4 regions of the Bradyrhizobium sp. AZCC 1693 genome follow, and region 4 is predicted to be linked to each of the others. Evidence: predicted binding sites of a transcription regulator. Region 4 holds the regulator's gene; each other region holds the start of a gene.

Region 1 (7,612 bases), 2.2 Mb from region 4:
GTGATGAATGACGGCGCCTTTGTCGGAGAATTCGCCGCCGCCGAGGCCACCCAGGAAAGGATCATGCGCGCCATCATGCGCAACAAGGAAATGGACAAGAAAGTACTTCAGGGAGATTTGCGGCCATGACCGACAAGGCGGTTGCGCTGCCCGGGCACACCGGCTTCATCAAGAACAATCTGCGCAATTACGGCATGCTGCTGTCGCTGTTTGCGATCATGCTGTTCTTCCAGGTCATGACCGACGGCACGCTGCTGCAGCCGCTGAACCTGACCAACCTGGTGCTGCAGAACAGCTACATCGTGATCATGGCGCTCGGCATGCTGCTGATCATTGTCACCGGCCATATCGACCTGTCGGTGGGCTCGGTCGCGGGCTTCGTCGGCGCCGTCGCCGCGGTGCTGATGGTGCGCTATCACATTGCCTATCCGCTGGCTTTCCTCGCCTGCCTGCTGGTTGGTGCGCTGATCGGCGCCGCGCAGGGCTATTGGGTGGCTTATTTCAAGATCCCGTCCTTTATCGTGACGCTGGCCGGCATGCTGGTGTTCAAGGGGCTGGCGCTCGCGATCCTGGCAGGCCAGTCGGTCGGACCGTTTCCGCCGACCTTCCAGAAACTGTCCTCGGGCTTCATTCCCGAATTGTTTCCCGGCGCCGGCACGCTCTATCCGACGTCGCTGTTGATCGGTGCCGTATTGGCAGTGGCCCTTGTCTATACCAGCGCCAAGAGCCGGGCACGGCAGGCCTCGCACGGCATCGAGGTCGAGCCCTTCGGCTTCTTCGTCGCCAAGAGCGCGGTGCTGTTCGCCGTGATCGTGTTCTTCGCCGGCCTGATCGCCTCGCATCGCGGCCTGCCCAACGTGCTGGTGATCATGACGGCGCTGATCGCGCTCTATGGCTTCGTCACCACCCGCACCGTGATTGGCCGCCATATCTATGCCATCGGCGGCAACGCCAGGGCCGCGAGCCTGTCCGGCATCAAGACCGAGCGGCTGACGTTTCTGACCTTCGTCAACATGGGCGCGCTGGCGGCTTTGGCCGGCCTCGTCTTCGCCGCGCGGCTCAATACCGCGACGCCGAAGGCGGGAGCCGGCTTCGAGCTCGACGTCATCGCGGCCTGCTTCATCGGCGGCGCGTCCGCCTATGGCGGCGTCGGCAGGGTCGGCGGCGCGGTGATCGGGGCCATGATCATGGGGGTCATGAACAACGGCATGTCCATCCTTGGCATCGGCATCGACTACCAGCAGGTGATCAAGGGGCTGGTGCTGCTCGGCGCCGTCTGCCTCGACGTCTACAACCAGCGGAGATAGCGCGGCTGGCGGCCTGGCGCGCTGGCACCCGGGGACGTCAGGTCCGCAACTGCCAGCGGCCGATGACCCGAAACCGCGAATTCGGGTTTTCCTGACGGCACAGGGCGATCGCGTCGATCGCGAGCGGCCCGATGCCTGTTGCCGCAAACCTGCCGCGCAGCATCGCCACAACCTGCTCGCGCCGTTCTGCGGGAAGCCGTCCCGTCAGCGTCATGTGGAAGCGAAATTCCTCGAAGACGTAAGGGTAGCCCCAGCGGTCGAGATAGTCGCGCTGCCGCGGCGTCAGCTTGTCGGGATTTCGCCGTGCGCGGTCTTCCGGGCTGAGGGTGGCCCGGAACGAATCGAATGCCTTGGTGGCGTCGCCGGCGAGCAGTTCGAGCTCCGCCGACGGTTCGGCCGGAATCACCGCGATGAAACCGCTGATCGAATCGACGATCGGTTGGATCACCGGTACAGGCCGGACCAGATCCGCGAACAATTGGCATGCCGCAGCAAGCTGTGACTCGGCCTTGCCGTCGGCCAGCGCCATCGGCGCCTTCAGCGTGGCGTGAAAGCCGTATTTGCGCGGATCGTGCGTCAGATCGCGCCAGTCCAATGGGAGCCCATCCGGAAAGGGCAGGTCGTCGCCGCCATGGGCATCGTAGCCGAGCAGCGATGCGCCGAACCGGTCGGGCGCGCTGCCCGGCGTGGCGGTGTAATAGATTGCGTAACGGGGATAGTTTGCCATCGCGCCAGAATAGGGCCCGCTCACGCGGCCGCAACTGCCTTGCGGGGCGCGACGGACGAACGGACGAGACGGTTCGCCTCCGTCAGATGCACGAGGCGTCCCGCTGCAATGACCGCGACGACCCGCGGGCGCAACGGCGCCGTGTCATCGACGAGAATGATGTCGGCGCGCTGTCCCGCGGCGAGCAGGCCGCGATCGGCGAGGCCGGCGGCTCGCGCCGGCGCCGAGGAGATCAATTGCCACGCCTCCGCCAGCGGCAGCACGCCGTCGGCCGCAAGCCGGAAGGCCGCCAGCAGCGGCGCTGGATAATAATAGTCCGACGCGAGCACTGAACAGAGGCCCTTGGCGATCATATCGGAGGCCTTGGTCCAGCCGGTATGGCTGCCGCCGCGCACGACATTGGGCGCGCCGAACACGATGAAGTCGCCAGCCGCGGCGGCCTCGCGGGCGGTTTCCTCGTTGACCGGAAATTCGGCGATGGCAACGCGCTGCGCACGAAAGGCCTGCCGCATCGCCGGGCTTTCGTCGTCGTGTGAAAGCATCCGGACATCAGCCATGCGCGCTGCCTGCGCCAGCCGGGTGATCGACGCCGGTACGTCGTGGCCGCGGGAGATCACGTTTTGCGCCAGGCGATCGAACGCCTCATCGGTGAGACCCGTGCGCTCGACCATTCGGCTGCGTTTCTGCGGCTTGGCGAGGCTCGCCACGGTCGAGTCCATGTGGTCGTTGAATGCGAACAGGTCGACGCGTCCTTGCCCCAGCCAGTCGATGATCTCGCTTTCGGCGTCGAGGTTGTAGGTCTCGTGCCGCAAATGGAAGCGGGTGTCGGCGGCGAGCTGCGGCCGCATCTGCTCGATCGCCTCCAGCAATTTCCGCGCATTGTCCGCGCTGCGCAGGCCAGGCTCCCACGACCAGGTCGTGGCGTGGTAGACGGTCGTGATCCCGTTGCTTACCGCCTGCCGGTCGCTGTCGATCAATGCGACGTCGATCGGAAAATCGACGCCGGGGCGCGGCATCATCTGTCGCTCGAACGCATCGCCATGCAGGTCGACAATGCCCGGCAGCACCAGCAAGCCGCCGGCATCGATGCCGGGCGAACTGTGGCTGCTATCCGTACCCACGGCGACGATCTCGCGGCCGGCAATCCGCAACGTGGTTTTGTGGATCTCATGGCCGAGCAGGGCTCGGCCACCTTCAATGAACAGTTCGGTCACGATGCGGCACTCTGGTTGAATTGCTGACGGACGGATGTTTCGGCCGATTCGTACTTGTCGAGAAAGCCCTCGACATCGAGCTTGCGGAAATCGGGCAGGGCGCGGCGAAGCGTCTCATGGTCCCAGTCCCACCATGCAAGCTCCGCAAGCCGGCCCGCGACGGATTCGGGAAAGCGCCGCCTGATCGGCCGGGCCGGGTTGCCTGCAACGATTGTGTAGGCAGGGACGTCCCTGGTCACGATGGCGCCGGCCGCGATCACTGCGCCGGTGCCGATCGAGCGGCCGGGCAGAATGACCGCGCCGTGGCCGATCCAGACGTCATGGCCGATATGGACGTGATGCCCGCGCCGCCATGCAAAGAAATCGGCATCATCGCTCTCGCCCTGAAAATAGCTGCTGGCACGGTAGGTGAAATGCGCTTGTGATGCCCGGTGCATCGGATGATTGCCCGGGTTGAGCCGCGTCATCGCCGCGATCGAACAGAATTTTCCGATCGTCGTGTAGGTGATCTGCGAATCGTTCACGACGTAGGAATAGTCGGCCATCTCGACTTCGAGCAGGATGGTCCGGGCGCCGACCTCGGTATAGGCGCCAAGCTGGCAGTTGCGCACCGAGGCGGTGGGGTCGACGGCCGGTTCAGTGGAAAGCATCTTGCCGGCCATCGGTGGTGTCCATCAGAAATCGGGGAAAGATCGTTGGCGTCCGCTCGTCTTCGATGCGCTTGATGACAGGATCATGACGGATACGTGACGCCTGCCAAGGCTGTGGACGAGGGCTGTGGAGGAACGCCGCACCGCAGCAGTCGTGTCACACAACTGTTAGATCGAGCCGTTAGCGATGCTCCACGACTGGAACTCTGGAGCATTGCATGCTGGTGGTAGAAGGTTTGACGTGCCGGTTCGGCACCAAGGCCGCAGTGGATAACGCGTCATTTTCGATCGCGCCCGGCAGCTTCGTCGGCGTGATCGGCCGCTCCGGCGCCGGCAAATCCACGCTGCTTCGCATGATCAACCGCCTCGCTGAACCTTCCGAGGGGCGCATCCTCTTTGAAGGCGTTGACGTGACCGCGCTGCGCGGCAAGGATCTGCGGCAGTGGCGTGCGCGCTCCGCGATGATCTTTCAGCAGTTCAATTTGGTCGGCCGGCTCGACGTCCTGACCAATGTGCTGATGGGGCGGCTGGCCGAAATCCCGTCCTGGCGCTCGCTGACGCAGCTTTGGCCCGAAGAGGACAGGGCGCTGGCGATGTCGGCGCTGGAACAGTTCGATATGGCGTCGATCGCCGCCCAGCGCGCCGACCAGCTTTCCGGCGGCCAGCAGCAGCGCGTCGCAATCGCACGCGCGCTGGTGCAAGAACCCGACATCATTCTCGCCGACGAGCCGATCGCCTCGCTCGATCCCCGCAACACGCGGATCGTGATGGATGCGCTGCTGCGCATCAACAAGCATTTCGGTATCACCGTGATCTGCAACCTGCATTCGCTCGATCTCGCGCGAAGCTATTGCGACCGCCTGATCGGCATGGCGGCGGGACGGGTGGTGTTCGATGGCGCGCCCGAGACCCTGACCGATCGTATCGCGCGCGAACTCTACGATCTCGAAGCCGATGACGTCATGGGTGGCGCGCCTGCGCAGGCACCCGGCGCTGCGGCGATGCCTGAACTCGGCACGGCGGCCGCAGCCTGAGTGTCATTTCTGTACGGGTAGCCGGTTGCAAACCTGCATTCGGCGAAGAGGCGTAACCACAACTAGAGGGCTCACCATGATCACTCGTCGTATCGTTCTCGCCGGCGCGGCCGCGCTGGCGTTTACCGCTTCCGCCTTGGCGCAGGACTGGAAGAACAAATATCCGGAACTGACTTTTGCCGTGGTGCCGGCCGAAAACGCCTCGGGCGTGACCGAGCGCTGGACGCCGTTCGTCGCGTATCTCTCCAAGGAACTCGGCGTCAAGGTCACATTACGCATTGCCAACGATTACGCGGCCGTGATCGAAGGCCAGCGCGCCGGCAATATCCATATCGCCAGCTACGGCTCGGCGTCGTTCGCTCGCGCCCGGCTGACCGGCGTCAAGACCGATGCCTTCGCCAACGACATCAATGCCGACGGTTCGACCGGCTATTATTCGGTGTTCTTCGTCAAGGCGTCGAGCCCCTACAAGAACATCGATCAACTGAAGGGCAAGAATCTCGGCCTGGTCGACCCGAACTCGACGTCGGGCAACAACGTGCCGCGCTTCGAACTCGACAAGCTCGGCATTTCCGACGCCGATGGCTATTTCGGCAAGGTCGTCTTCACCGGCAGCCACGAGAACGCCATGCTGGCGCTGTCGCAGGGCACCGTTGAGGTCGCCGCCAATCAGTGGACCAACGACGACGATTCCACGCTCGCCCAGATGCTGCACAAGGGCATGCTGAAGAACGCCGACGGTTCGCCGATGAAGAAGGACGACTTCCGGATCATCCACAAATCGGCCCCGATCATCAACGGGCCCTACGCCTATAATTCGGACCTCCCGGCCGATCTGAAGGCCGCAATTGCCAAGGCTTTCACCGAAGCGCCGGCCAAGGACAAGGCTGCGTTCGACCGTCTGTCCGACGGTCAGAAGAAGGGCTTCAATCCGGCCACCACCAAGGACTGGGATGGCACCGTCGAATTGATCAAGTTCGTCGATGCGTTGCGTAAAAAGAAGGCGTCCTGATCAATAGACCTAGACGAGCCTGGCCGGGTCCAAGCGACCCGGCCTTTTTCTGTCTAACGCCGTTCTGTTTAACACTCGTTCTGTTTAACGCCTATTCTGTTTAACACTTGGGCACAGTGATCCCGATGGCGAATGCCATATCCATCCTTCCAGACCAGCAACTGGCGGTGCTCAACGATACCTATCGCAAGGCGGTCGCGCGCAAACGTTTGAAGGTGATTTTGGCGGCGGCAGTTTTCTTCGCCGCGTTGATTATCGCAGCGATCGGCGCGGAAGTGAATCTGCGCACGCTCTTCAGCTATTTCGGCAACTTCGTCAGCTATTTCGATCGCATTCTTACCCTGGAAGACGGCACGCGGGTATGGACCAATTTCGGTGAATGGTTCTGGGGCTGGCAGAAGTGGCTCAAGATGCTCGGCGAGACCATTCTCATCAGCTATGTCGGCACCCTGACCGGCGCGGTCCTCGCCTTTGTGCTGAATTTCTTCGCCGCGCAGAACACGTCGCCCGCGCCATGGCTGCGCTTCGTCGTCCGGCGTCTCCTCGAGTTCGCGCGCACGGTTCCCGGCATCGTATTCGCGCTGATTTTCGTCATCGCCTTCGGCCTCGGGCCGATGGCGGGCGTATTTGCAATCGCCGTACATTCCGCCGGCGCGCTCGGAAAGTTGTTCTCCGAGATTGTCGAGAACGCCGACATGAAACCGGTAGAGGGTGTGCGCTCGACCGGCGCAAGCTGGCTCTCCTGCATGCGCTTTGCGGTGTTGCCGCAGGTCACGGCGGGTTATGCCAGCTATGCGCTGCTGCGCTTTGAGATCAATGTCCGCGAGGCCTCGGTGATGGGTTTTGTTGGCGCCGGCGGCATCGGGCAGGAGCTCGTCGTCGCGATCCGCAAGTTCTATTACTCCGACGTCAGCGCGATCCTCGTCACCATCATCGTCACCGTCTTCGTCATCGATATCACGACCGGCTGGCTGCGCGGAAAACTGTTCGGCAAGGAGGCTCGCGCATGAGCCAGTTGCCGAAACCGGATACAGGCGCGCTCCGGACCAAATACCCTGATGTCTTCGACCGGCCCGCATCGGCGCGCCTCGCCATGCCGGCGGTGATGTTGGCTGTGTTCGCGATCTTCGTGTTCGGGCTGGTCGATCTCGGCTTCTCGCCGGCCAAACTGGTGTCGGGCCTGAGCCAGCTCGGCTGGATCACGGTGATGATGATTCCACCCGATCCCGGCTCCTCGCTGCCCGCCTATCTCGCAGCCCTCGGTGAGACGCTGTCGATCGCGCTGCTCGGCACGACCCTGGCTGCCGTGGCGGCACTGCCGGTCAGCCTGCTGGCGGCGCGGAACATCATTCCGTCGAACCTGCTTCGCTTCCCGGTGCGGCGGTTCCTTGATTCCATCCGCGGTGTCGATACGCTGATCTGGGCGCTGGTGTGGATCAACGTTGTTGGCCTCGGCCCGTTTGCCGGTGTGCTGGCGATCGCGCTGTCCGACTTCGGCGCGTTCGGCAAATTGTTTTCCGAGGCCATCGAAGCCGCCGACAGGAAGCAGGTCGAGGGGATCAGGGCTTCCGGCGGCGACGCGCTGCACGAAATACGCTTCGGCCTGATGCCCCAGGTGCTGCCTGTTATCGCGGGGCAGGTGCTTTACTTCATCGAATCGAATACCCG
Region 2 (7,612 bases), 590 kb from region 4:
GGCCTCCCGGCAGGCTTCGCGCAAGATCCAGACGCCCATTTCGACGATCAGGCCGCTTTCTTCCGCCAATGGGATGAACTCGCCCGGCGACACGAAGCCGCGCACCGGATGCATCCAGCGCGCCAGCGCCTCAAAGCCGATGATCTTGCTGGCTGCGACCGTTGCGCCCGACGCGGCCTGCGGCTGATAGTGCAACGACAATTCGCCGTTCCTGATCGCCATCGAGAGATCCTGATGCAGCACGCGGCGATCACGGATCTGCTGGTCCATCTCCGGCTCGAAGATGCTGATCGAGCCGCGCGACTTCTGTTTGGCGCGGAACAGCGCCGCGCCGGAATTGGCAAGCAGCGAGGCGGCATCGGAACCGTTGTGCGGAAATACCGAGATGCCGGTGGTGACGCCGGTGCGCACCGACTTGCCATCGATCACGAATTCGTCCGACAGCGTTTGCGCGAGTTTTTCGGCGAGCGCCTTGCCCGCCTCCGGCTGCTTGCCGTCGATGATCAGGCCGAACTCGTCGCCCGACAGCCGGGCCACCACGCCGCCACGGGCGCAGGCCTGGATGCGGCCCGCAACCTCGATCAGGAGCTTGTCGCCCATGGCGTGGCCGAACACGTCGTTGATTTCCTTCAGGCCGTCGAGGTCGACGCACAGCACGGCAAATTCCTCGTCGGTGCCGGCGCAGGCCTCGATCATCTGCGCCAGCGCCTGCAGGAAGGCGGCGCGGTTCGGCAGGTCGGTCAGGCCGTCATGATAGGCCATGTGGGCCATCCGCGATTCGGTCTGGCGGCGGTCGGTGACGTCCTCGTGGGTCTTGATCAGATATTGCGGCTCGCCGGCCTCGTCGAGAACAGTCATGCGGCGGGTCAGGAACAGCCGCAGCCCGTCCTTGGTCGAGATCGGATGCTCTTCGGTGAGCAGGCTGCGTTTCTTGATCGCGGCCTCGTCGCGCGCGATGATCAATTTGGCTTCGCGCGGATTGAAGATGTCGGCGGCGGTCAGGCCGGTGGCGTCCTCGCGGCGGCGGTTGAGAATGGTCTCGGCGCTGCGGTTGGCGAGCAGATACCGCCCGTCGCTGACGCGCTCCACGATCAGCGACACCGGGATGTTGTCGACCACCAGTTCGAGGAATTTCTTGGTGTTTTCGAGTTCGCGCGACAGCGACCGCCGATCGGTGACGTCGTCGAACAGCGCGATCAGGAATTCAGGCTTGTTGTTCTCGTTGCGCGCGACCACGCGATTGGAGGACAGAACGCGCTCGTCGTCGCCCCGTTCGACGGAATATTCACTGCGGTGATAGCCTTCCGGCGCCGTTAACGCCGCCTGGTCCGCCGTCTCGATGCTCTTCGCGGTTTCGGGCCGGAAGATTTCGTCGGCGCGCTTGCCGATGATGTGGTCGCGGGAGAAGCGCGAGAATCGCTCGAACGCGCGATTGGCGAAGATATAGCGGCCGTCGTCGATGTTCTTGGCGGCGACGCAGACCGGAACGTTGTCGAGCACCGATTCCAGAAATTTGGTGGTCGATGCCAGTTTGCGCGACAGCTGGCGCTGCTCCGTGCAATCCTCGTGCGTTCCGATCGTCCCGCCATTGGGCAGGTTGAAGATCTTCGAAAGCACCGATCGCCCGCCCGGCAGTTCGGTGACGACGCCTTCCGGGCGGCGGGCAAGCTTGCTGAACTCCTCGACGGTGAGATTGAGCAGGCCCCGTCCGCGGCGCAGTTCGAGCAGTTCGCGGCCGGTCATGGAGCTCGAAATCTCGGCGCGGCTGAGCCCGTACATTTCGAGAAAGCGGTCGTTGCAGAAGACCACGCGGTTTTGCGCGTTGGTCATCATCACGCCCTGGTTGAGCGTATTGAGCGCCGAGCTGATGAATGCGCTGCGCTGCAATTGGGCGCTCTTGGCCCCGCGCAACGCCGTCAGTGCCCAGATCCCGATCGCAACCAGGAAGGAAACGACGGCGATGCCCCCGAGCAGGAGCTCCCACACCAGATTGGGATCCAATTCGCCGATATAGCTCGCCGGGGCAAAGCCCGCGGAAGGCGCGGCAGCCCACGCAAGTCCGCACGGCGCCGCAAGGGCGAGCAGACAGACGAGGGCCTGCGCCGGAATCGAATTCTTCCGTCCTGCCTGCCGGTTCCTGTCAGCCATTACCCACCCGAGGTTTGCGGGCGGAGTGTCTGGCTTGACGGGTTTGGATCGGGTAAATGACTACCCCTGCAATTCTAAAATGCGACCCAAATTACGGCAATTGGCCTGACATGATTAATGCTTCACTAACGGGACTGCGTTCGAGGCGTATTTCGAGCCGAACCAACGGGTTGTTTGACTGCTCCGGCGGACGAAACGACGATTGCCGAGCGTGGCAAGCGCCGATCTCCACGCCGGACTCTCAGGTCCGAAGCTGACATGGACAAAGTCGATTGCGTCATCGTCGGAGCGGGGGTGGTCGGGCTTGCGATCGCGCGACGGCTGGCCCAGGCGGGCCGCGAAGTAATCGTGCTCGAGGCCACTGAGGGCATTGGCACCATCACCTCCTCCCGCAACAGCGAGGTGATCCACGCCGGCATCTATTACCGCGCCGGCAGCCTGATGGCGCAGATGTGCGTGAGCGGCAAGCGTGCGCTTTACCAGTATTGCCGCGACCACGGCATTCCCCATCGCAATTGCGGCAAGTTGATCGTGGCGACGACACCAGGCGAAACCGAAAAACTGCAGTCGATCCGGGCGCATGCCGAAGCCAATGGCGTCGACGATCTGCAGTTGCTGACGGGCGAGGCGGCACGGGCGCTGGAGCCGGCGTTGAACTGCGATGCGGCCCTGCTCTCGCCGTCCACCGGCATCATCGACAGCCACGCCTACATGCTGGCGCTGCGGGGCGATGCGGAGGAAGCGGGCGCAGCTTACGCATTCCATACGCCACTGTTGCACGCCCGGGCCGCCGCCGGCCGGATCGAAATCGAAGCCGGCGGCGAAGCGCCGATGACGCTTGCATGCAACCTGCTCGTCAACGCGGCGGGGTTGGGCGCTCCCGCATTGGCGCGCAGCATCGAAGGCATGCCGATCGGGCTGATTCCCTGCGCCTATCTGGCCAAGGGCAATTATTTCAGCTGCAGCGCGCGGGCCCCATTTTCACACCTGATCTATCCGGTGCCGGAGCCCGGCGGGTTGGGCGTGCACCTGACGCTCGACATGGCGGGACAGGCCCGTTTCGGCCCCGACGTGGAATGGGTCGAGAGCATCGACTATGCGGTGGATCCGGCCCGTGCCGAACGATTCTATCCGGCGATCCGGCGCTACTGGCCGACGCTGCCAGACGGCGCGCTGATGCCGAGCTATTCCGGAATCCGGCCGAAGATCGTGCCGCCGGCCGTCGCTACCCAGGATTTTCTGATTCAGGGCCCAGCCGATCACGGCGTCGCCGGACTGATCAATCTGTTCGGTATCGAATCGCCAGGACTGACGTCATCGCTCGCGATCGCCGATCATGTCGGCGCGCTGGCGGCGAAATAACAAGCCGCGCGCGGACGAATGAGCGCATCGGCGCCCATCCGGTCGCGGAGGGAATTTTCGATACTTTGCTGGACTGATTAGTGGAGAGTTTCTTCGGCGGTCTGCTTCAACCGCTCGATCTCATCCTTGACCATCAACTTGCGGCGCTTCAACTCGACAATTTGCAGGTCGTCTGTGGAAAGGTGCACGAGCGCTTCGTGCAATTCATTCTCGAGGATCTTGTGTTTACGTTCAAGTTCAACAAGATGCGCCTGTAGTGCCATACGAAATCTCCTCGGTGGGTGAACCCAGATTCGATCCGGACGCGGGAGTGTACACCAGACCGCGAATCTGTCGATGGGTATCCAGAATCGCGCCTGTCATATTTTCGGATTTATCTGTAACCAATCGTGAGTATGGGAACCCGATCAGCTTGCGGACCGGCCTCGCAGGGACGATATTCACTGCCAGCCTTGAGCATGATCATGATCCGGAAAAGTGGGTGCCGATTTTCCGGGAAGATCAGGCTCAAATCAAACAGATAGAGCGGGATGACAATTCGAAGAAAAGTCATCACGCTATAGGATAATCCGTTCACAACCTCATCGCGCTTTCAGCTAACGTACACCATGACCGACGATGATGAGCGCGAGCTTGAAAACGAGCTCGCCCGGCTGCAGCAGGAGCATCGTGATCTCGATGCGGCGATCGACGCGCTGCATCAGTCGCCGGCGCCGGACTTGCTTCGGCTGCAGCGGCTGAAGAAACGCAAACTGCAATTGCGCGACCGCATCGCCTTCATCGAAGACCAGATCACGCCCGATATCATCGCCTGATTGTTGCGCTTGCCTGGCTCGGCCATCGGCTCGCGAAAGCGTCCGTTTTCCGGCAGATCTTTTCCCCGACATCCACACAGCCCGGCCTCGCGAAGAATCTTGCCGGGCGGCCGACCGAAAAACCGGTTTCCGGTTGGCGGATGCGACTTGACTCTTCTAGAACAAAAAGAGAACATGCCGTCTTGCCGCCAGCCTCGGGAGTCCCGCCATGTCCGTCACCTCGCCCCTGCCCGACAACAACCGCTACGAGCAGGCCTGCGACCAGGCCATCGCGATGTGCGACGGCAATCTCCGCTCGACCATCAAGGCGCTGATCATGGCGAACGAGTATCTGGAAACCGAACTGGAGGAATTGCAGGCGGCAATCGCCGCCGGCTGTGTGCCGGCGCGAACCTCCCATGCGGAGAGCGACGCTGCCTGATCCATCAAACCCGGAGCGAACCAATGGCCGATGTCACTTATTACGTCGCAATGCCATTCCTGCAGGACGATAGCGGCTCGCCGATGGCGGGAGCCGCGGAAGAATGCCAGAGCCCGACGACGGCGTTACGGCGCGCCGAGATGATGTCGCGAATGGCCGGCAGCATCGGCGCCGTCGCCTTCAGCCGCAGCGGCGATCCGATGATCGGCGAATTCGGCGACGCGAAATTGCTGCGCAAGTTCGGCAATGTGCCGGATGATCTCAGCGGGCTGTAGGCATCGTCGGGATTCGTAAGGTGGGCAAAGCGCAAACGTGCCCACCATCATGCTCGCCAGAGAGACGTTGGGCACGGCGTAAGAACGCCTTTGCCCACAGATCTCCAGCTCTTCACGACGCCTCGTGCCGCCGCAGCGCCTTGCGCACATACATGGCGCTGTCAGCCGCTTCCAGCGCGCGGCCGGCTTCGGAATGGGTATCGAGAACGGAGACGCCCGCGGAGGCGCCTGCGGTAATGGTGCGGCCGTCGAAGTCGAAGATGAGGCGATCGATCGCTTCCTCCAGCGCGGCCGCCTTGGCCCTGGCATCGGTCTCGCTGAGATTCCACAACAGCAGCGCGAACTCGTCGCCGCCGAGCCGGCCGACCACGTCGGAAGCGCGCACCTGCGCGAGCAACGTCGTGACGATGGCCTTGAGCACCTGGTCGCCTGCGGCGTGTCCGAAGGCGTCGTTGATCGGCTTCAAGCGATCGACGTCGAGCACGACCAGGGCGCCGCCGGCGCGATAGCGCTTGATGTAGGCAATCGCACGATTGAGTTCGCGCTCGAAGCCACGCCGGTTCGGAATACCCAGCAGGAAGTCGGTATCGGCAGAGGCCTGAAGTTCCTCGATCTGCGCCTGCGTCCGGGCCAGTTGCGCCTTCAGCCGGCGAATCGTCGTCTTGGTGCCGTTGGACACCGCCGGCGGCCGGGATCCCGGCGCGGAAGACCGCCGCGGCGCGCTTTTTCGCCCGGAAGCCTCGCTTTTGGGGCGTTTTCCGGCCCTGGAGGCGGTCGCCCTGGTTTTCTTGCTCATGGCCTTCCCTGTGCAGGCTTGCTTATGAAGGCTTGCCGGGATTCACCAAGACAGGATAGTCCATTCCTGATCCCTTGCCACGCCTTGGATGAGCCCCGGGCCGACCCTATAATCGGCCTATGTTTCTGGATTCCCGAACAGAATTGACGAGATGACCGCACCCATCGCCATCATCATGGGCAGCCAGTCCGACTGGGAGACCATGCGCCACGCCGCCGAAACGCTGACGGCGCTCGGGATCGACTGCGAAAAGCGCATCGTCTCGGCCCACCGGACCCCGGACCGGTTGTTCGCCTTTGCCAAGGGCGCCAAGGCCCAGGGCTTCAAGGTCATCATCGCCGGCGCCGGTGGCGCTGCTCATCTGCCCGGCATGGCGGCGGCGCTGACGGAACTTCCCGTGTTCGGCGTTCCCGTCGAATCCAAGGCGCTGTCGGGGGTCGATTCGCTGTACTCGATCGTGCAGATGCCGGCCGGCGTTCCCGTCGGCACGCTGGCGATCGGCAAGGCCGGCGCCATCAATGCCGCGCTGCTGGCAGCTGCCGTGCTGGCGCTGAACGACGCCGCACTGGCAACGCGATTGGCGGCCTGGCGCAAGCAGCAGACCGACGCCGTCAAGGAGCGTCCGGAGGGATCAGCGTGACGGCTTCAGGCAGGGTGAAGCTGAAGCCGGGCGACACCATCGGAATTCTCGGCGGCGGACAATTGGGCCGGATGCTTGCCATGGCCGCGGCGCGCCTTGGCCTCAAATGCCAGGTGTTTTCGCCGGACCCGGACTCGCCCGCCTTCGACGTGGTGCTGAACGCGACCTGCGCCGAATATGCCGACGTCGAGGCGCTCGAGCTGTTCGCCAACGATGTCGACGTCATCACCTATGAATTCGAGAACGTGCCAGCCGCCACCGCCATGGTGCTGGCCGCGCGCCGTCCCGTATTGCCCGCGCAGGAGATCCTGGAGACCACGCAGGACCGGCTGATCGAAAAGGACTTCATCAAGCGGCTCGGCATCGGCACCGCCGACTATGCCGACGTGTCGTCGGTGGAAACCCTGCAGAGCGCCATCGCGCGCATCGGCCTTCCCGCCGTGATCAAGACCCGCCGCTTCGGCTATGACGGCAAGGGCCAGGCGATCATCCGCGAGGGCGACGACCCCGCTCAAGTCTGGGAAGACCTCGGCACCAAATCCGCGATCCTCGAAGCCTTCATTCCGTTCGAGCGCGAGATTTCCGTGATCGCCGCGCGCTCGGCGGACGGTGAAGTCGAATGTTACGATGTCACCGAAAACGAGCACCGCGATCACATCCTGAAATTCTCCCGCGTGCCCGCCGCGATATCAGATGTGCTGGCCGCAGACGCGCGTGCCGTCGCCGAGAAGATCGCCAACGCCCTGGACTATGTCGGCGTGCTCGCGGTCGAGTTGTTCGTCGTTGCCGAAAACGGCGGACCGCATGTACTGGTCAACGAGATTGCGCCGCGGGTGCATAATTCCGGGCACTGGACGCTGGACGGCGCCTCGATCTCCCAGTTCGAGCAGCACATCAGGGCGATCGCCGGCTGGCCGCTCGGCAAGCCGGTTCGTCACGGCGAGGTCACCATGACCAACCTGATCGGCGACGATATCCTCGATTACGAGCAATGGCTGACTAGACCGGGCGCCACGGTTCACCTCTACGGCAAGGGCGCGCCGCGGCCTGGCCGCAAAATGGGCCATGTCACCGAAGTGGCCCAGGTCTTCAAGAAATAGCGCGCCCGCCGGGCGTGTTTGCAGATCAGGCCGTCTTCAAGCCTTCCACCACGCC
Region 3 (7,612 bases), 1.3 Mb from region 4:
GCCGACCATGGTGGCGGCGGCGGTCGTGGCGCGGCTGCGCAAGCTTGGCCATCGCAGCCCGGCGCTGGAGCAGCGTCTGGCAAAGCTCGAAGCGTTCGACCGGCCGGCGGATGGCGGCGGCGCGGCAAAGCTGCAGCGCACGCCGTATTTCTGTTCGGGCTGTCCCCACAACACTTCGACCAAGATCCCCGAGGGCAGCCGCGCCATGGCCGGCATCGGCTGTCACGGCATGGCGCTGTCGGTGCCGAACCGCCGCACCCAGACGATCTCGCATATGGGCGCGGAGGGCGTCACCTGGATCGGGCAGGCGCCGTTCACCAGCGAACCACACGTGTTCCAGAATCTGGGCGACGGCACCTACACCCATTCCGGCCTGCTGGCGATCCGCGCAGCAGCCGCCTCCGGCGTCAACATCACCTACAAGATCCTTTATAATGATGCGGTGGCGATGACCGGCGGCCAGCCGGCGGAGGGCGGGCTGACGGTGTCGCAGATCGCGCACCAGGTTTCGGCGGAAGGCGCCAGGCACCTCGTCATCGTCTCCGACGATCCCGAAAAATATCCCAGCAATTACTTCCCATCAGGCGCGACTGTTCATCACCGCCGCGAACTCGACGCGGTGCAGAAGGAGCTGCGCGAGGTCAAGGGCCTCACCGTCCTGATCTACGACCAGACCTGCGCGGCGGAGAAGCGGCGCCGCCGCAAGCGCGGGCTCTATCCGGATCCGCCGAAGCGCGTTTTCATCAACGAACGCGTCTGCGAAGGCTGTGGCGACTGTTCGTCGGTTTCCAACTGCGTCTCGGTGCAGCCGCTGGAGACCGAGTTCGGCCGCAAGCGGCGGATCGACCAATCGAACTGCAACAAGGACTTTTCCTGCATCGAGGGCTTTTGCCCGAGCTTTGTGACCGTGCATGGCGCCAGGCTGAGGAAGGCCGATCGTACCGCGGCCGATCCATCCGCGCTGTTCGCCGATCTGCCTGTCCCGGCCGCGCCTGCGCTCGATGGCGCCTACAACATCCTCGTCACCGGGATCGGCGGCACCGGCGTCATCACCATCGGCGCGCTGCTCGGCATGGCCGCCCATGTCGACGGCAAGGCGTGCTCGACGCTGGACTTCACAGGGTTATCGCAGAAGAACGGCGCCGTCATGAGCCATGTCCGCATCGCGCCCGAGGCGGATGATCTCGCAACCGTCCGCATCGCGCCCGGCGGCGCCAACCTCATCCTCGGCTGCGACATCGTGGTCGCCACCGGCATTCCGGCGCTGAGCCGGGCCGAGCGCGGCGTGACGCGGGCGATCGTCAATGCTGACCTGCTGCCGACCGCGAGCTTCGTCATCAACCCCGACATCGACTTCGAGGCGGGGACGATGCGGGAGTCGCTCAACGGGGCCGTCAGCGCCTCCGATCTCGACATCCTCGATGCCACCGGGCTCGCCACGGCGCTGATGGGCGACAGCATCGCCACCAACGCCTTCATGCTCGGCTTCGCGTTCCAGCGCGGCGCGATTCCCCTTTCGCTGGAGGCGATCATGAAGGCGATCGACCTCAATGGTGCGGCGATCGAGATGAACAGGCTGGCGTTCTCCTGGGGCCGGCTCGCCGCGCACGACCTGCAGCGCGTCGTCAGCGCCGCGCGTTTCAAGAGTTCGGGCGCTCAGCCTGCGAAGCGGACGCTCGACGAGAGCATCGCTTTCCGCGCCAGGTTCCTGACGGACTATCAGAATGAGGCCTATTCGAAGCGCTACCTCGCCGAGGTCGAGCGCGTTCGCGCGGCCGAAGGCAAGGGCTCGCCCGGCTCGCATGACCTCACCGAGGCCTTTGCAAAGGGCCTGTTCAAGCTGATGGCCTACAAGGACGAATACGAAGTCGCCCGGCTCTATTCCGACGGCGAGTTCGCAAAAGTGTTGAAGGAACAGTTCGACGGCAACCCGGGCGTGAAAGTCAGCCTCGCGCCGCCGCTGCTGGCTTCGCGCGACAAGGTGACCGGACATCTGCGCAAGCGCGAGTTCGGTTCCTGGATTTTTCGCGCCTTCGAACTCCTGACGCGGTTCAAGTTCCTGCGCGGAACATCGTTCGATCCGTTCGGCTACACGGCCGAACGCCGGATGGAACGGGCATTGCCCGGCGAATATTCCGCGATGATTTTCCGTCATCTCGACAAGGCGAAGCCGCATGACTGGCCGCGTCTGGTGGCGCTGGCGAAGTCCGCGGAACTCGTTCGCGGCTACGGTCACGTCAAGGAAGCCAGTGTCGCGAAGTTCCGCGGAGAATGCGCGCGCCTGGAAGCTGCGATCGGCCAGCCGGTGGCGCAGGCAGCCGAGTAGGGGCTGTTCACCCGGCTTGTGAACTTTTCCACAGCCGGGATCACTCACCGGTAACCTTGTGGCCGGCAACGGCTGGAATTGTCCGGCCGGTTTACTACATGGTGGGTTGTAGTTTCACCTTTTGGTTGATTTCAGGAGGCCGGCGATGGTCCTGAAAAACGCTATTGCGACAGCACTTTGCACGGGGCTCCTGATGTCGGGCAGCGCTGCGCTGGCTGATGAGTACAAGGCGGGTGAGATCCTCGGCCTCGATCTTTCCCAAGCCGTGCTCTCGCCGAAGCGGCTCGGCCCGGAGACACAATTCGCCCCGGTCCGGATCGAGGCCAGAAACGATGCCCGGCCGGTGAAGACGGAGCGCGTGGTTGTGCCGAAGGCCGCCGCGCCCAAGCCTCAGGTAGCGGCTCACGTAGCAACTCACGTAGCACATGAGCGCGCCGAGAAACCGCGCGGCGCCGCCCGCACCAAGCTGGCGCGGCGCCATACCAATCCGCTCGACGCGCAGGCGCGCGACACCCGGGTCCAGACCTGGCCGTGCAAGTCCGGCGGCATCTGCGACTGGCAGCGGTAGAATTGGTTCGTCGTTCGTAGGATGGGTGGAGCGAAGCGATACCCATCATGCCTCTGCGCAGGGATTGATGGGTTTCGCTTCGCTCTACCCATCCTACGATCCCTACGATTCCACGTCATCCACCTGTCGTAAAACCTTCGGCCCACATTCAAATTGCTCGGGCACACCTTCGTCGTGATTCGACGAGGGTGCTTCGATGCCGATTGCGATACGCGCAAGCCAAGGCTTGAACAAACAAGGCTTGAACAAACAAGGCTTGAACAAACAAGGCTTGAGCCGGCGTCAATTGCTGGTCCGCTCCGCCGCAACATTCACCGTTGCCGGTCTCGGCAGCCTCGCCAGACCTTACCTCAGCCGCGCCGCGGACCGGCCGCTCATCACCAGCGGCATTCAATCGGGCGACGTCTCGGCCGACTCCGCTGTCATCTGGGCGCGCGCCGACCGGCCGGCGCGGATGCAGGTCGAATGTTCTGTTGTCGAGAGTTTCAAGACCATCATTGGCTCGGCTGCCGCCGATGCATTGCCGGATCGCGATTTTACCGCAAAGCTGCTGCTCGACGGCCTGCCGCCCGGGCAGGATATTTTTTATCGCGTACGCTTCGACGACATCAGCGAGAGCGGCATCGCCGGCGAGACGCAGCTCGGGCATTTTCGTACCGCGCCGACAGAGCGAACGTCGGTATCGTTCGCCTGGTCGGGCGATACGACGGGGCAAGGCTGGGGCATCGACGAAAACCGTGGCGGGATGCGGACTTACCGCACCATGCTCGACAACCGTCCGGACTTCTTCATCCATTCCGGTGACCACATCTATGCGGATTGCCCGGTGGAATCGGAGTTGAAGCTGGCCGGTGGCGATATCTGGCGGAACATCGTCACCGAGGAAAAATCCGTCGTCGCCCAAACCCTCGCGCAGTTCCGCGGCAACTACAAATACAACTGGCTCGACCAAAGCTTTCGCGCCTTCCACGCCGCCGTCCCCTTGTTCGCGCAATGGGACGATCACGAGGTCACCAACGACTGGGCGCCGATCGGCACGGCCGACGATACCGGCTATGCCGAGGACGGCAGCTCGCTTCTGGTCGCGCGCGCCCGCCGCGCGTTCCATGAATTCATGCCGATGCGCACCGCCCCCGCGCAGGAGGACGGCCGTATCTATCGCAAGATCGCCTACGGCCCGCTGCTCGACGTCTTCATGGTCGACATGCGCAGCTACCGCGATTCCACCTTTAACAAGCGCGACGACCGCGGCGACACCTGCATCTTTGGTGCGGCGCAACTGGCGTGGCTGAAACGCGCGCTGGTGGCTTCGGACGCGACCTGGAAGGTGATCGCCGCCGACATGCCGATCGGTCTGGTCAGCGAGGATGCCATTGCCCTCGGCGATGGCACGCCGGAGCGGCGCGAGCACGAGACCGCCGATCTGTTGTCGTTCATGAAGCGCGCCGGCATCCGCAACACGGTGTGGCTGACCGCCGACATGCATTACACGGCCGCGCATCATTACGATCCGAATCGCGCGGCATTCCAGGATTTCGAACCGTTCTGGGAATTCGTCTCCGGTCCGCTGCACGCAGGTACCTGGGCGCCGGCTCCGCTCGACAATACGTTCGGGCCGAAAGCTGCGTTCCAGAAGGGCTGCAGCGCGGAGCAGGGCGAGAATCTTGCACCCTGTTTCGGCCTGCAGTTTTTCGGCCGCGTCGACATCGACGGCAAGACCGAAGTGATGACCGTGACGCTGAAGGACGTCGACAACCGCGACCTCTGGTCGGTTGATATCGAGCCCCGTCCGGACGCGCGGCCCGGCCAGATCATGGCGCAGCATATCTGACGCGTTCGATCGGGAAACCAGCGGTGGATCCCGATAACCCCTCCATGTTCGCGCCGCATAGTTTCGGTAGGTTGCCTTGCCGACGGGCGGGGTGCAAAATCGCAGCCGGAAGTTGCGTGCAATTTCTTCGATGTGAGCCGATGCGATCGGGGTAGCGCTCGGACTTGCGCTCGCCGCCGGATCGGGGGAGGCCAAAGTTCTTGGAGAGGGCAAAGTGATGAGCGCCGATCCGCTTCGCGTGGCTTGTATCGGGATGGGATGGTGGTCCGATGTTCTGGCGGATGCCATCCAGCGCTCGGGCAAGCTCGAGATCCGAGGCTGCTACACCCGGTCCGAGGAAAAGCGCAACAATTTCGCGGCAAAGTACCGCTGCCGGCCGGCCGCGAGTTACGAGGCGCTGCTAGCCGATACCGAGATCGAGGCGATCATCAACACCACGCCGAACGATGTGCATCTGGCGACGACCTGCGCTGCCGCAGCCGCCGGCAAGCACGTCTTTCTCGACAAGCCGATCGCCAACAGCATCTCCGACGGCCGCGCCATCACCGAGGCCTGCCGCAAGGCCGGCGTGGTGCTGGCGCTCGGCTATCAGCGGCGGCGCGAGAGCCATTTCCGCTATGTCAGGCAGCAGATCGACGCCGGCCGGTTCGGCAAGCTCGTCAACGCCGAGGCGAACATCAGCCGCGATCGTCTCGGCAAGGTCGATCTCACCTCCTGGCGCTACCAGGCCGCGGGCATGCCGGGCGGCGTGATGTTGCAGATCGGGATCCACTACATCGACGTGCTCGCCTACCTGATCGGGCCAATCCATGCGGTACGGGCACAGTCGGCGCAACTGGTGCTGCCCGGCGACAATCCCGACGTCGCGAGCCTGATCCTGCAGCATGAGAACGGTGCGCTTTCGACGCTGAACGCAAGCTACGCCTCGGCGTCCGAGTACTACCTGATGAATGTCTACGGCAAGGACATGACGGCCTATTACGATTTGCACAATGGACTCCGGCTGCTCAAGCGCGGTGAAAGCCAGCCGGTTGCGGTGCCATGCGCGAATAACGACACTCTGGTCGAGGAGCTCGAGGAGTTTGCCGCGGCGGTGCGCGGGCAGCGCCAGCACGAAGTCGGGGGTGAGGAAGCGACGCGATCGCTCGCCGTGGTACGCGCCGGCATTCTCTCGGCGCGCGAGGGACGCCCGGTCGAGATTGCCCAGATACTGAACGGTGACGGAAAAATGTGACGGCGCAGCAGCTAAGGATGGGAGCGCGCGTTATGAAGCCTGGCACGTGTGTCTGGAAAGTTTTCGTGGTTGCGACGCTATTGGTCAGCATCGCCGGGGAGGTAGCCGCGCAGGACTATCCCTCCAGGGCGATCACGGTGGTGGTGCCGTTCCCTCCCGGCGGCGCCAGCGACGTTGTTGCCCGCATCGTCACCAACCAGATGTCGAAGATCCTCGGGCAATCCATCATCATCGAGAATGTCAGCGGCGCCGGCGGCACCGTCGGCAGCGCCCGCGTAGCGGCTGCCGTACCCGACGGCTATACCCTGCTTGCAGCGGCAATGGGCCCGCATGTCGCGGCGCCGGTGCTGACGCCGAACCTCAAATACGATCCCGTTGCCGACTTCGTGCCGATCGGCTTCACCGCCCATTCCCCGGCAGTCATCATCGCGCGGAAGGATTTCCCGGCAAAGGACTTGAAGGAGTTCGTCGCAAGCCTCCGGCAACGGGGTGACGCGGTGAAGCAGGCCCATGGCGGCATCGGCGCGTCCTCGCATATGGCGTGTCTCTTGTTCACCGCGGAAATCGGCGCCAAGCCGGCGCTGGTCGCCTATCGCGGTTCGGGCCCGGCATTGAACGATCTGGTTGGCGGCCACGTCGATTTCATGTGCGAGCAGTCGGTCAGCGTGGCGGAGTCGGTTTTGGCCGGCTCGGTCAAGGCCTTCGCCGTCTCTGCCGCGAAACGTCTTGAAACGTTGCCTGATGTTCCGACCGCGAGGGAGGCGGGCATCAGCTACGAGATGAGCGTTTGGGCAGGACTGTTTGCGCCGAAAGGCATTTCGCCCGAAATCATCGCCAGGCTTTCCGATGCGCTCGACGGTGCGCTCGATGAGGACGTTGTGCGCGAGCGGATTGCCCAACTCGGTGGCTCGATACCGGCAAAGGACGAACGCAACCCGGCAGCATTCGATCGCTTTGTTCGGTCCGAGATCGCACGCTGGGCACCCATTCTTGCTGCGGCTGGAACAGGGAAATGAGACGAGTGCGCCACGTGAAATTCGCTCAGGGAGCCACCGCAAAATAGCCGCCGACGACCATCAGTACCGAGAGCGCTACGACCACGCCGAGCACCGCGACGATGATCGCAGGCAGTTCATGGGTTTCCAGCCATTGTCGCAACGCCCTTACCATCGCACCCCCTGGTCCTGATTGCCCGCACCTTGCACGCGCGCGATCTCATTAGCGGTCAATTTCGCTCAGTGAAATAGCCGGCTCATGCGTCTTTCGTCGCGCATCGGGCGCGCCGCTTTTCACAAGCCACCACGGCCTTGCCGAAGGACAAACGGTGTGTAAATCCCGGCTACGCGCCGGCGTGGGATTGATGAAGATTCTTTTCTTTTCCGTCCGCCGGAATTCGGGTTTTCGCTACACACGGGCTGGGCTCCAGTCCATACTGGATCGCATCAAAGGGAGGTCTTCAAAATGCGTGAAGCTGTTATCGTTTCCTATGCACGTACCGGGCTGGCAAAGTCCGGCCGCGGCGGGTTCAACATCACCCCGCCGATGTCGATGGCGGCCTACGCCATCAAGCACGCCGTCGAGCGCGCCGGCGTCGACAAGGAATACGTCGAGGACTGCTATCTCGGAAACTGCGCGCATGGCGCGCCCAATATC
Region 4 (7,612 bases):
GATCAAACAACCGGCAAACCCGGCGGGCCGGAGATTGTTCCCCCGGCATTCTTGGCTATGATACCGAGCAGGATTTCCGAAAGCTGCCAGCATGTACCGCGCCGTCACCCGCCAGATCGAGGTCACCGTCGAACCGAACTTCCTGCCCGAGCGCTCGTCGGTCGATCGCGGCCAGTATTTCTGGTCCTACACCATCGTCATCACCAATACCGGCGCCGAGACCGTGCAGCTCCGCACCCGGCACTGGATCATCACCGACGCCACCGGCCGCAAGCAGGAAGTCCGCGGCGAAGGCGTGGTCGGCGAGCAGCCCGTGCTCGCGCCGGGCGAACGTTTCGAATACACGAGCGGCGTGCCGCTGCCGACCGCCTCGGGCTTCATGACCGGGCGCTACCAGATGGTCAGCGAAAGCGGCGAGCGGTTCGAGATCGACGTGCCGACGTTCTCGCTGGATAGCCCCGATAAGAGGCGGGTGTTGAATTAGGGCCAAGGCGATCTGCCCGTCATTGCGAGTGCAGTGAAGTCATCGAAACAACGAAGCTGTCGTCGCCCGGCTTGACCGGGCGATCCAGTACGCTGCGGCCTATCGGTTCAATCACTGGCGTCTCTGGAATACTGGGTCGCCCGGTCAAGCCGGGCGATGACGACTGAATATGCATCTGCATTCTCGCAACGCAATGCGCCCGAGGTTTGCATCTTCGTTTGCCGTCTTCGAAATAGAGGGCGCAATGTCGCGGATAGATGGTGGGCACGCTCCGCTTTGCCCGCTCCGCGAAACTCGATCGCCATTCGGGGAAGGGAGCGCACCGGGCGTGTGGCGATAGCGTGCGCAATAGACCGCCTACTCCTCCACGCCCGCTTCATGCGGGGTGAACTGATAGACCGAGGAGCAGAACTCGCAGGTCACCACCACCTTGTTGTCTTTCACCATCTCGGCGCGGTCTTTCGGCGCAAAGCTTTTCAGCATGGCCGACACCGCCTCGCGCGAGCAGGAGCATTGCGCGCGCAACGGCAGCGGCTTGAACACGCGTACGCCGCGTTCGTGAAACAGCCGGTACAGCAGGCGCTCGCCCGACAGATCGGGATCGATCAGCTCGACATCCTCGACGGTGCCGATCAATGACTGGCCCTCGACCCATGCATCATCCTCGGCAACGGCATGCGTCACCGCGCCATCAGGCGCATCGCCGGGATGCAAATCAGCCTGTCGCGCCCGTTCCGGCGCCTTCGGCAGGAATTGCAGCAGCATGCCGCCGGCGCGCCAGCGGTGCTTCGGGCCGCTGCCATCGCCGCCGCGCCATTCCTCGCCGACCGCAAGCCGCACGCGGGTCGGGATCTGTTCGGAGCGCAGGAAATATTCATGCGCGGCATCTTCCAGGCTGCCGCCGTCGAGCGCCACCAGTCCCTGGTAGCGGCTCATGTCCTGTCCCTGGTCGATGGTCATGGCGAGATGACCCTTGCCGAGCAGCGTGCCGGAATCCTGGCCGTCCTTCAGCCGCCTCACGTCATAGCGCGCATAGGCGCGCAGACGGTCGGGCGCCTGGAAATCGACGATCAGGAACGACACCGGGCCATCGGTCTGCGTCTGCATGATGAAGCGGCCTTCGAATTTCAGCGCCGAGCCGAGCAGCGTCGCCAGCACGATCGCCTCGCCGAGCAGCTTGCCGACAGCAGGCGGATAATCGTGCTTGGTCAGGATATCGTCGAGCGCGGGGCCGAGCCGGGTCAGCCGGCCGCGCAGGTCGAGCTCGGCGACCTCGAACGGCAGCACCGCGTCATCGACGGGAACGGACGAGGGCGCGCGAACGGGCGCCTCGGTGATTTTGATGTCTGATTGTGAATCCATGGCGCTTTATCTGGGGGCTAAGAGGGAAAATTGAAGGGGGTCGAAGAGGGCGAAACCATCTCCACGAGTCGTCCCTGCGAACGCAGGGACCCATAGCCACAGGGCGCAATTGTGAAGCACGGCGTCTACCACACTGCAGTAATCGAGAGATCACGCGGTATGGGTCCCTGCGTTCGCAGGGACGACGGAGAAGGCTACGCCACTTCGTTAAAACACCACGCCAGGATGCCCTTTTGCGCGTGCAGGCGATTTTCGGCCTCGTCGAACACCACCGATTGCGGGCCGTCGATCACCTCGTCGGTGACCTCCTCGCCGCGATGCGCGGGCAGGCAGTGCATGAAGATCGCGTCCGGCTTGGCCAGCGACATCAGCTTCTCGTTGACCTGATAGGGCTTGAGCACGTTGTGGCGATGCTCGCCGTCCTTGTCGCCCATCGAAACCCAGGTGTCCGTGACGACGCAATCGGCGCCGCGGACGGCAGCCTCGGGATCGTTGCCGAGCACGATGGGCGCTTGCGTCGCCTTGATCCAGTCCTTCATCGCCTTGTTAGGCGCGAGCTGCGGCGGGGTCGCGACATTGAGCTGGAACTTGAAACGCTCGGCCGCGTGCGCCCATGACGCCAGCACGTTGTTGTCGTCGCCGGTCCAGGCCACGGTCTTGCCCTCGATCGGCCCGCGATGCTCCTCGAAGGTCATCAAGTCGGCCATCACCTGGCAGGGATGCGAGCGCCGCGTCAGCCCGTTGATCACGGGCACGGTGGCGTGCGCGGCCAATTCCAAAAGCGCGTCGTGATTGAGGATGCGGATCATGATCGCATCGACATAGCGCGACAGCACGCGCGCGGTATCGGCGATGGTCTCGCCGCGGCCGAGCTGCATCTCGGCGCCGGTCAGCATGATGGACTCGCCGCCGAGCTGGCGCATGCCGACGTCGAACGACACCCGCGTGCGGGTCGACGGACGTTCGAAGATCATTGCCAGCGTCTTGCCTTCGAGCGGCTTCCTGCCCTTTTCACCAAGTTTTTCTTGCGCCTTGAGCTTCGCCTTCATGTCGGCACCCAAGGCCAGCATGTTGCGCAACTCCGTTGGCGGCAGTTCGCTGATGTCGAGGAAATGACGGACGGACTTGCTCATCACCCTGCCGCCTTCTTCAACTGATTACCCGACAGCGCGACGCAGGCGCGCTCGAGCATCTGAACGGACTCGTCGATCTCGGCCTCGGTCACGATCAACGGCGCCAGGAACCGCACCACATTGTCGCCGGCGCCGACGGTGAGCAATTTCTCGCCGCGCAGTGCATTGACGAGGTCGCCCGACGGCACCACGGCCTTGACGCCCACCAGGAGTCCCTCGCCGCGCACTTCCGAGAGCACGGCGGGATAACGATCGACCACGGAGGCCAGTTTCTGCTTCAGCAGCAGCGACATCTTCTGCACGTGATCGAAGAAGCCGGGCTTCAACATCACGTCGAGTACAGCATTGGCGGCCGCGATCGCCAGCGGATTGCCGCCAAAGGTCGAGCCGTGCGAGCCCGGCGTCATGCCGGAAGCGGCTTCCGCGGTGGCAAGCACTGCGCCGATCGGAAAGCCGCCGCCGAGCGCTTTCGCCAGCGACATCACATCCGGCGTCACGCCGACGCGCTTGTAGGCGAAGAGATCGCCGGTGCGGCCCATGCCGGTCTGCACCTCGTCGAACGCCAGCAGCAGGCCGTGCTCGTCGCAGAGCTGGCGCAGCGCCTTGAAGAAGGATTGCGGCGCCGAGCGCACACCGCCCTCGCCCTGCACCGGCTCGATCAGAATGCCCGCGGTGTGCGGCCCGATCGCCTTCTTCACCGCTTCGAGATCGCCGTGCGGCACCTGGTCAAAGCCGTCCATCGGCGGCCCAAAACCTTCGAGATATTTGGCGGAGCCGGTTGCGGCGAGCGTGCCGAGCGTGCGGCCGTGGAACGCGCCCTCGAAGGTGATGAGCCGATAGCGTTCGGGATGACCCTTGGAGAATTGATAGCGGCGCACGACCTTGATCACGCCTTCCATCGCTTCCGCACCGGAATTGCAGAAGAACACGAGGTCGGCAAAGCTCTGTTCGCACAACCGCGCGGCAAGCTTCTCGCCATCCGGGCTCTTGAACAGGTTCGACATGTGCCAGAGTTTTGTCGACTGTTCCTGCAGCGCCTTGATCAGATGCGGATGGCAGTGACCCAGCGCATTGACCGCGACGCCCGAGGTGAAGTCGAGATAGCGCTCGCCATTGGTCGCGGTCAGCCAGCAGCCCTCGCCGCTTTCGAAGCCGAGATCGACCCTGGCAAAGACGGGGAGCAGATGCGACGTGGCGCTATTGGTCATGGCGATCACAAAAGGTTTGCACTGAAGGTAAGACCTGCCGCGGAGCACACGCGTGCATTGGCGCGAACGCGGCAACGGCCGGTCTTGCGAAAACGAAACGTGCCGCCTCTTAAGGGCGGCACGTGCGAGGTATTCTATGTGGGCGGGGGGCGCTGTCAACACGCCACGAAGCCGCCTTTCCTGCACCGCAAGATTAAGGAAATCCGTAAGATTGCGGTGTGGTGGAAAACACGCAGTGCAATGCCTAGATGTCGGAACATGTGGACGCGCGGGCCCGGACTCTTGCGCCCGAGTCACGCCATATTGTAGCGTTTGGGCTGTCGGGTACGACATCTCGTGCGGCAGTTCTGATCCCTAGAGTCCATTTTGTACGGCGTAAACGTTCGGGCGCGGTTTTCGCGCCCGGCGAGGGCTAAGGGATTCTGACCGCAGGGATTTTTGAGACGAATGACGTCGCCAGCGCTGCCCCTGATTGGCCGGCGCGATGCGAAGGGAAGAATGCGATGACGGTATTGACCTGGTCCGACGATCGCGTCGAGCAACTGAAAAAGCTCTGGGAAGCCGGATTATCGGCCAGCCAGATCGCCGCGGAACTCGGAAATGTGACGCGAAACGCTGTGATCGGCAAAGTGCACCGGCTGGGCCTGTCCGGCCGCGCCAAGAGCCCCTCCTCGGCGGCCCCGCGGCAGCGCAAGGCGCGCCCGGCGCAACAGATGATGCGGGTGTCGCGCCCGGTCTCGCGCGGCAACACCGCGCTTGCGCACGCCTTCGAGGTCGAGATGGAGCCGGATCCGATCGCCTTCGACAACGTGGTGCCGATGAGCCAGCGGCTGTCGCTGCTCGAACTGAACGAGGCGACCTGCCACTGGCCGGTCGGCGATCCCTCGAGCCCGGAATTCTTCTTCTGCGGCGGCAGGGCGCTTACCGGCCTGCCCTATTGCGCGCACCACTCGCGCATCGCCTATCAGCCCGCCGCCGACCGGCGGCGGCAGGCGCCGAAGCAGACAAGGTAAGGGCACGCGGCAGCAGTTGTCGTCCCTGCGAACGCAGGGACCCATAACCACAGGCGTTCGTGGTTATGTCACGCTGGGGCTCCAGCGCATTTCAACAATCGAGATTTGTGGTTATGGGTCCCCGCGTTCGCGGGGACGACGATGGAGTGCGGGTGACGCGCTGGAGCCTTACGGCTCCACCTTCGCAAACCGGTCATCCAGCGCATAACCCGCGCCGCGCACGGTGCGGATCGGGTCCTGCTCGCGGCCGGGATTGAGCAGTTTGCGCAGACGGCCGATATGGACGTCGACGGTGCGCTCGTCGATATAGATGTCGCGGCCCCAGACGCTGTCGAGCAATTGCTCGCGGCTGAAGACGCGGCCGGGATGTTCGAGGAAAAATTCCAGCAAGCGGTACTCGGTCGGGCCGAGATCGATCTGGCGGCCCGAACGCGCGACGCGGCGTTTCTCGCGATCCAGTTCGATGTCGCCATAGGTGAGCACCGTGGCGAGCCGCTCGGGGCTTGCGCGCCGCAACAGGCCCTTCACCCGCGCCAGCAGTTCCGGCACCGAGAACGGTTTTACGATGTAATCGTCGGCGCCGGTCGCCAGGCCCCGCACCCGCTCGCTCTCCTCGCCGCGTGCCGTGAGCATGATGATCGGCAATTGCTTGGTCTCCGGCCGGGCGCGCAGGCGGCGGCAGAGCTCGATGCCGGACAGCCCCGGCAGCATCCAGTCGAGCACGACGAGATCGGGCACGCGCTCCTTCAGCCGCGTATCCGCATCGTCGCCGCGGCCGACGGTTTCGACCTCATAGCCTTCGGCGTCGAGGTTGTAGCGCAACAGCGTGGTCAGCGCTTCCTCGTCCTCGACCACCATAATGCGCGCGCTCATTCTGCTGTCCTCAAGTGTTCGGTACGGTGGTGGCAAACGTCGTCATGTCGCCCTTCGGGCGCTCGTCGAGCATCTGCTGACCCTCGATCATGTAGAACACGGTTTCGGCGATGTTGGTGGCGTGATCGCCGATCCGCTCGATGTTCTTGGCGCAGAACATCAAATGAATACAGAACGAGATGTTGCGCGGATCTTCCATCATGTAGGTCAGGAGTTCGCGGAACAGCGAGGTGCAGATGGCGTCGACTTCCTCGTCGCCCTTCCACACCGCCATCGCCGCCGGCAGATCGTGCGCCGCATAGGCGTCCAGCACCGACTTGACCTGCGACAGCACCAGGTCGGTCATGTGTTCGAGGCCGCGCATCAGCTTGAGCGGCTGGAAATCGTTCTCCAGCGCCGCGACGCGCTTGCCCATGTTCTTGGCGAGGTCGCCGATCCGTTCCAGATCGGTGGCGACCCGCATGGCGCCGACGATTTCGCGCAGGTCGATCGCCATCGGCTGGCGGCGGGCGATGGTCAGCACCGCGCGTTCCTCGATCAGATGCTGCAGGCGGTCGATCTCGACGTCGGCGGCGACGACGCGCTTGCCAAGCGCTACGTCGCGACGGACCAGCGCGTCGACGGATTCGGTGATCATGCGCTCCGACAGGCCACCCATCTCGGCGACGAGACGGGTCAGTTCCTGGAGATCGCTGTCGAACGCCTTGGCGGTGTGTTCAGAACCCATGTGTTATCTCCTCAACCAAAACGGCCGGTGATGTAGTCCTGCGTGCGGCGATCGCCGGGCGAGGTGAAAATCTTGCTGGTGTCGTCGAACTCGATCAGTTCACCGAGATACATGAAGGCGGTCTTGTCGGAGACGCGGGCCGCCTGCTGCATGTTATGGGTGACGATCGCGATGGTGTAGTCCTCCGCCAGTTCCTGGATCAGCTCCTCGATCTTGGCGGTCGAGATCGGATCCAGCGCCGAGCACGGCTCGTCGAACAGGATCACCTCGGGCCGTACCGCAACCGTGCGGGCGATGCAGAGCCGCTGCTGCTGGCCGCCGGACAGCGACAGGCCGCTTGCATTCAGCTTGTCCTTGACCTCGTTCCACAGCGCGCCGCCGCGCAGCGCCTTCTCGACCCGGCCGTCCATCTCGGACTTGGAGATCTTTTCGTAGAGGCGGATACCGAAGGCGATGTTTTCGTAGATCGTCATCGGGAACGGCGTCGGCTTCTGGAACACCATGCCGACGCGGGCCCGCAGCAGATTGAGGTCGAGCTTGGGGTCGAGGATGTTGGTCTGGTCGAGCATCAATTGACCGGTCGCCTTCTGGCCGGGGTAGAGATCGTACATCCGGTTGAAGATCCGCAGCAGCGTGGATTTGCCGCAGCCGGACGGGCCGATGAAGGCGGTGACGCGGTTTGTGCCGAGCGTCAGGTTGATGTTCTTCAGCGCATGGTGCTCGCCATAGTAGAAGTTCAGGCCGCGCGCGGTCACCTTGGGCGCAGCCTCGGGCAGCGCCACCTGCGGAACGGGCCCGCTCGCGGAACTCAC

Evidence for each region. Region 4 encodes PhoB, which activates phosphate uptake and scavenging genes when phosphate is short. Its sites were predicted from a motif close to TGTCATNNANCTGTCAT; they were not measured.
Region 1: a site for PhoB is predicted at 3,973-3,989, ahead of phnC (phosphonate ABC transporter ATP-binding protein). Genes of this name have one in related genera too.
Region 2: a site for PhoB is predicted at 4,041-4,057, ahead of V1293_RS18190 (YdcH family protein). Genes of this name have one in related genera too.
Region 3: a site for PhoB is predicted at 3,008-3,024, ahead of V1293_RS14700 (alkaline phosphatase D family protein). Genes of this name have one in related genera too.

What each region holds. Positions count from the first base shown of each region.
Region 1 covers NZ_JAZHSD010000001.1:2,204,953-2,212,564, reverse strand. Annotated here, with positions in the region: gene mmsA (multiple monosaccharide ABC transporter ATP-binding protein) at 1-129, shown strand, start outside; gene mmsB (multiple monosaccharide ABC transporter permease) at 126-1,307, shown strand; gene V1293_RS10790 (DUF1045 domain-containing protein) at 1,345-2,034, opposite strand; gene V1293_RS10785 (alpha-D-ribose 1-methylphosphonate 5-triphosphate diphosphatase) at 2,055-3,248, opposite strand; gene V1293_RS10780 (transferase hexapeptide repeat family protein) at 3,245-3,910, opposite strand; gene phnC (phosphonate ABC transporter ATP-binding protein) at 4,117-4,932, shown strand; gene phnD (phosphonate ABC transporter substrate-binding protein) at 5,009-5,944, shown strand; gene phnE (phosphonate ABC transporter, permease protein PhnE) at 6,070-6,954, shown strand; gene phnE (phosphonate ABC transporter, permease protein PhnE) at 6,951-7,612, shown strand, end outside.
Region 2 covers NZ_JAZHSD010000001.1:3,819,148-3,826,759, forward strand. Annotated here, with positions in the region: gene V1293_RS18175 (sensor domain-containing protein) at 1-2,148, opposite strand, end outside; gene V1293_RS18180 (NAD(P)/FAD-dependent oxidoreductase) at 2,407-3,510, shown strand; gene V1293_RS18185 (YdcH family protein) at 3,588-3,773, opposite strand; gene V1293_RS18190 (YdcH family protein) at 4,119-4,325, shown strand; gene V1293_RS18195 (hypothetical protein) at 4,534-4,746, shown strand; gene V1293_RS18200 (hypothetical protein) at 4,770-5,021, shown strand; gene V1293_RS18205 (GGDEF domain-containing protein) at 5,134-5,817, opposite strand; gene purE (5-(carboxyamino)imidazole ribonucleotide mutase) at 5,969-6,457, shown strand; gene V1293_RS18215 (5-(carboxyamino)imidazole ribonucleotide synthase) at 6,454-7,557, shown strand; gene aqpZ (aquaporin Z) at 7,583-7,612, opposite strand, start outside.
Region 3 covers NZ_JAZHSD010000001.1:3,078,988-3,086,599, reverse strand. Annotated here, with positions in the region: gene V1293_RS14710 (indolepyruvate ferredoxin oxidoreductase family protein) at 1-2,326, shown strand, start outside; gene V1293_RS14705 (hypothetical protein) at 2,472-2,894, shown strand; gene V1293_RS14700 (alkaline phosphatase D family protein) at 3,151-4,725, shown strand; gene V1293_RS14695 (Gfo/Idh/MocA family protein) at 4,943-5,959, shown strand; gene V1293_RS14690 (tripartite tricarboxylate transporter substrate-binding protein) at 5,992-6,975, shown strand; gene V1293_RS14685 (hypothetical protein) at 7,001-7,129, opposite strand; gene V1293_RS14680 (thiolase family protein) at 7,421-7,612, shown strand, end outside.
Region 4 covers NZ_JAZHSD010000001.1:4,407,315-4,414,926, forward strand. Annotated here, with positions in the region: gene apaG (Co2+/Mg2+ efflux protein ApaG) at 92-484, shown strand; gene V1293_RS21110 (Hsp33 family molecular chaperone) at 842-1,846, opposite strand; gene argF (ornithine carbamoyltransferase) at 2,041-2,979, opposite strand; gene V1293_RS21120 (aspartate aminotransferase family protein) at 2,979-4,187, opposite strand; gene V1293_RS21125 (GcrA family cell cycle regulator) at 4,691-5,200, shown strand; gene phoB (phosphate regulon transcriptional regulator PhoB) at 5,369-6,073, opposite strand; gene phoU (phosphate signaling complex protein PhoU) at 6,084-6,800, opposite strand; gene pstB (phosphate ABC transporter ATP-binding protein PstB) at 6,812-7,612, opposite strand, start outside.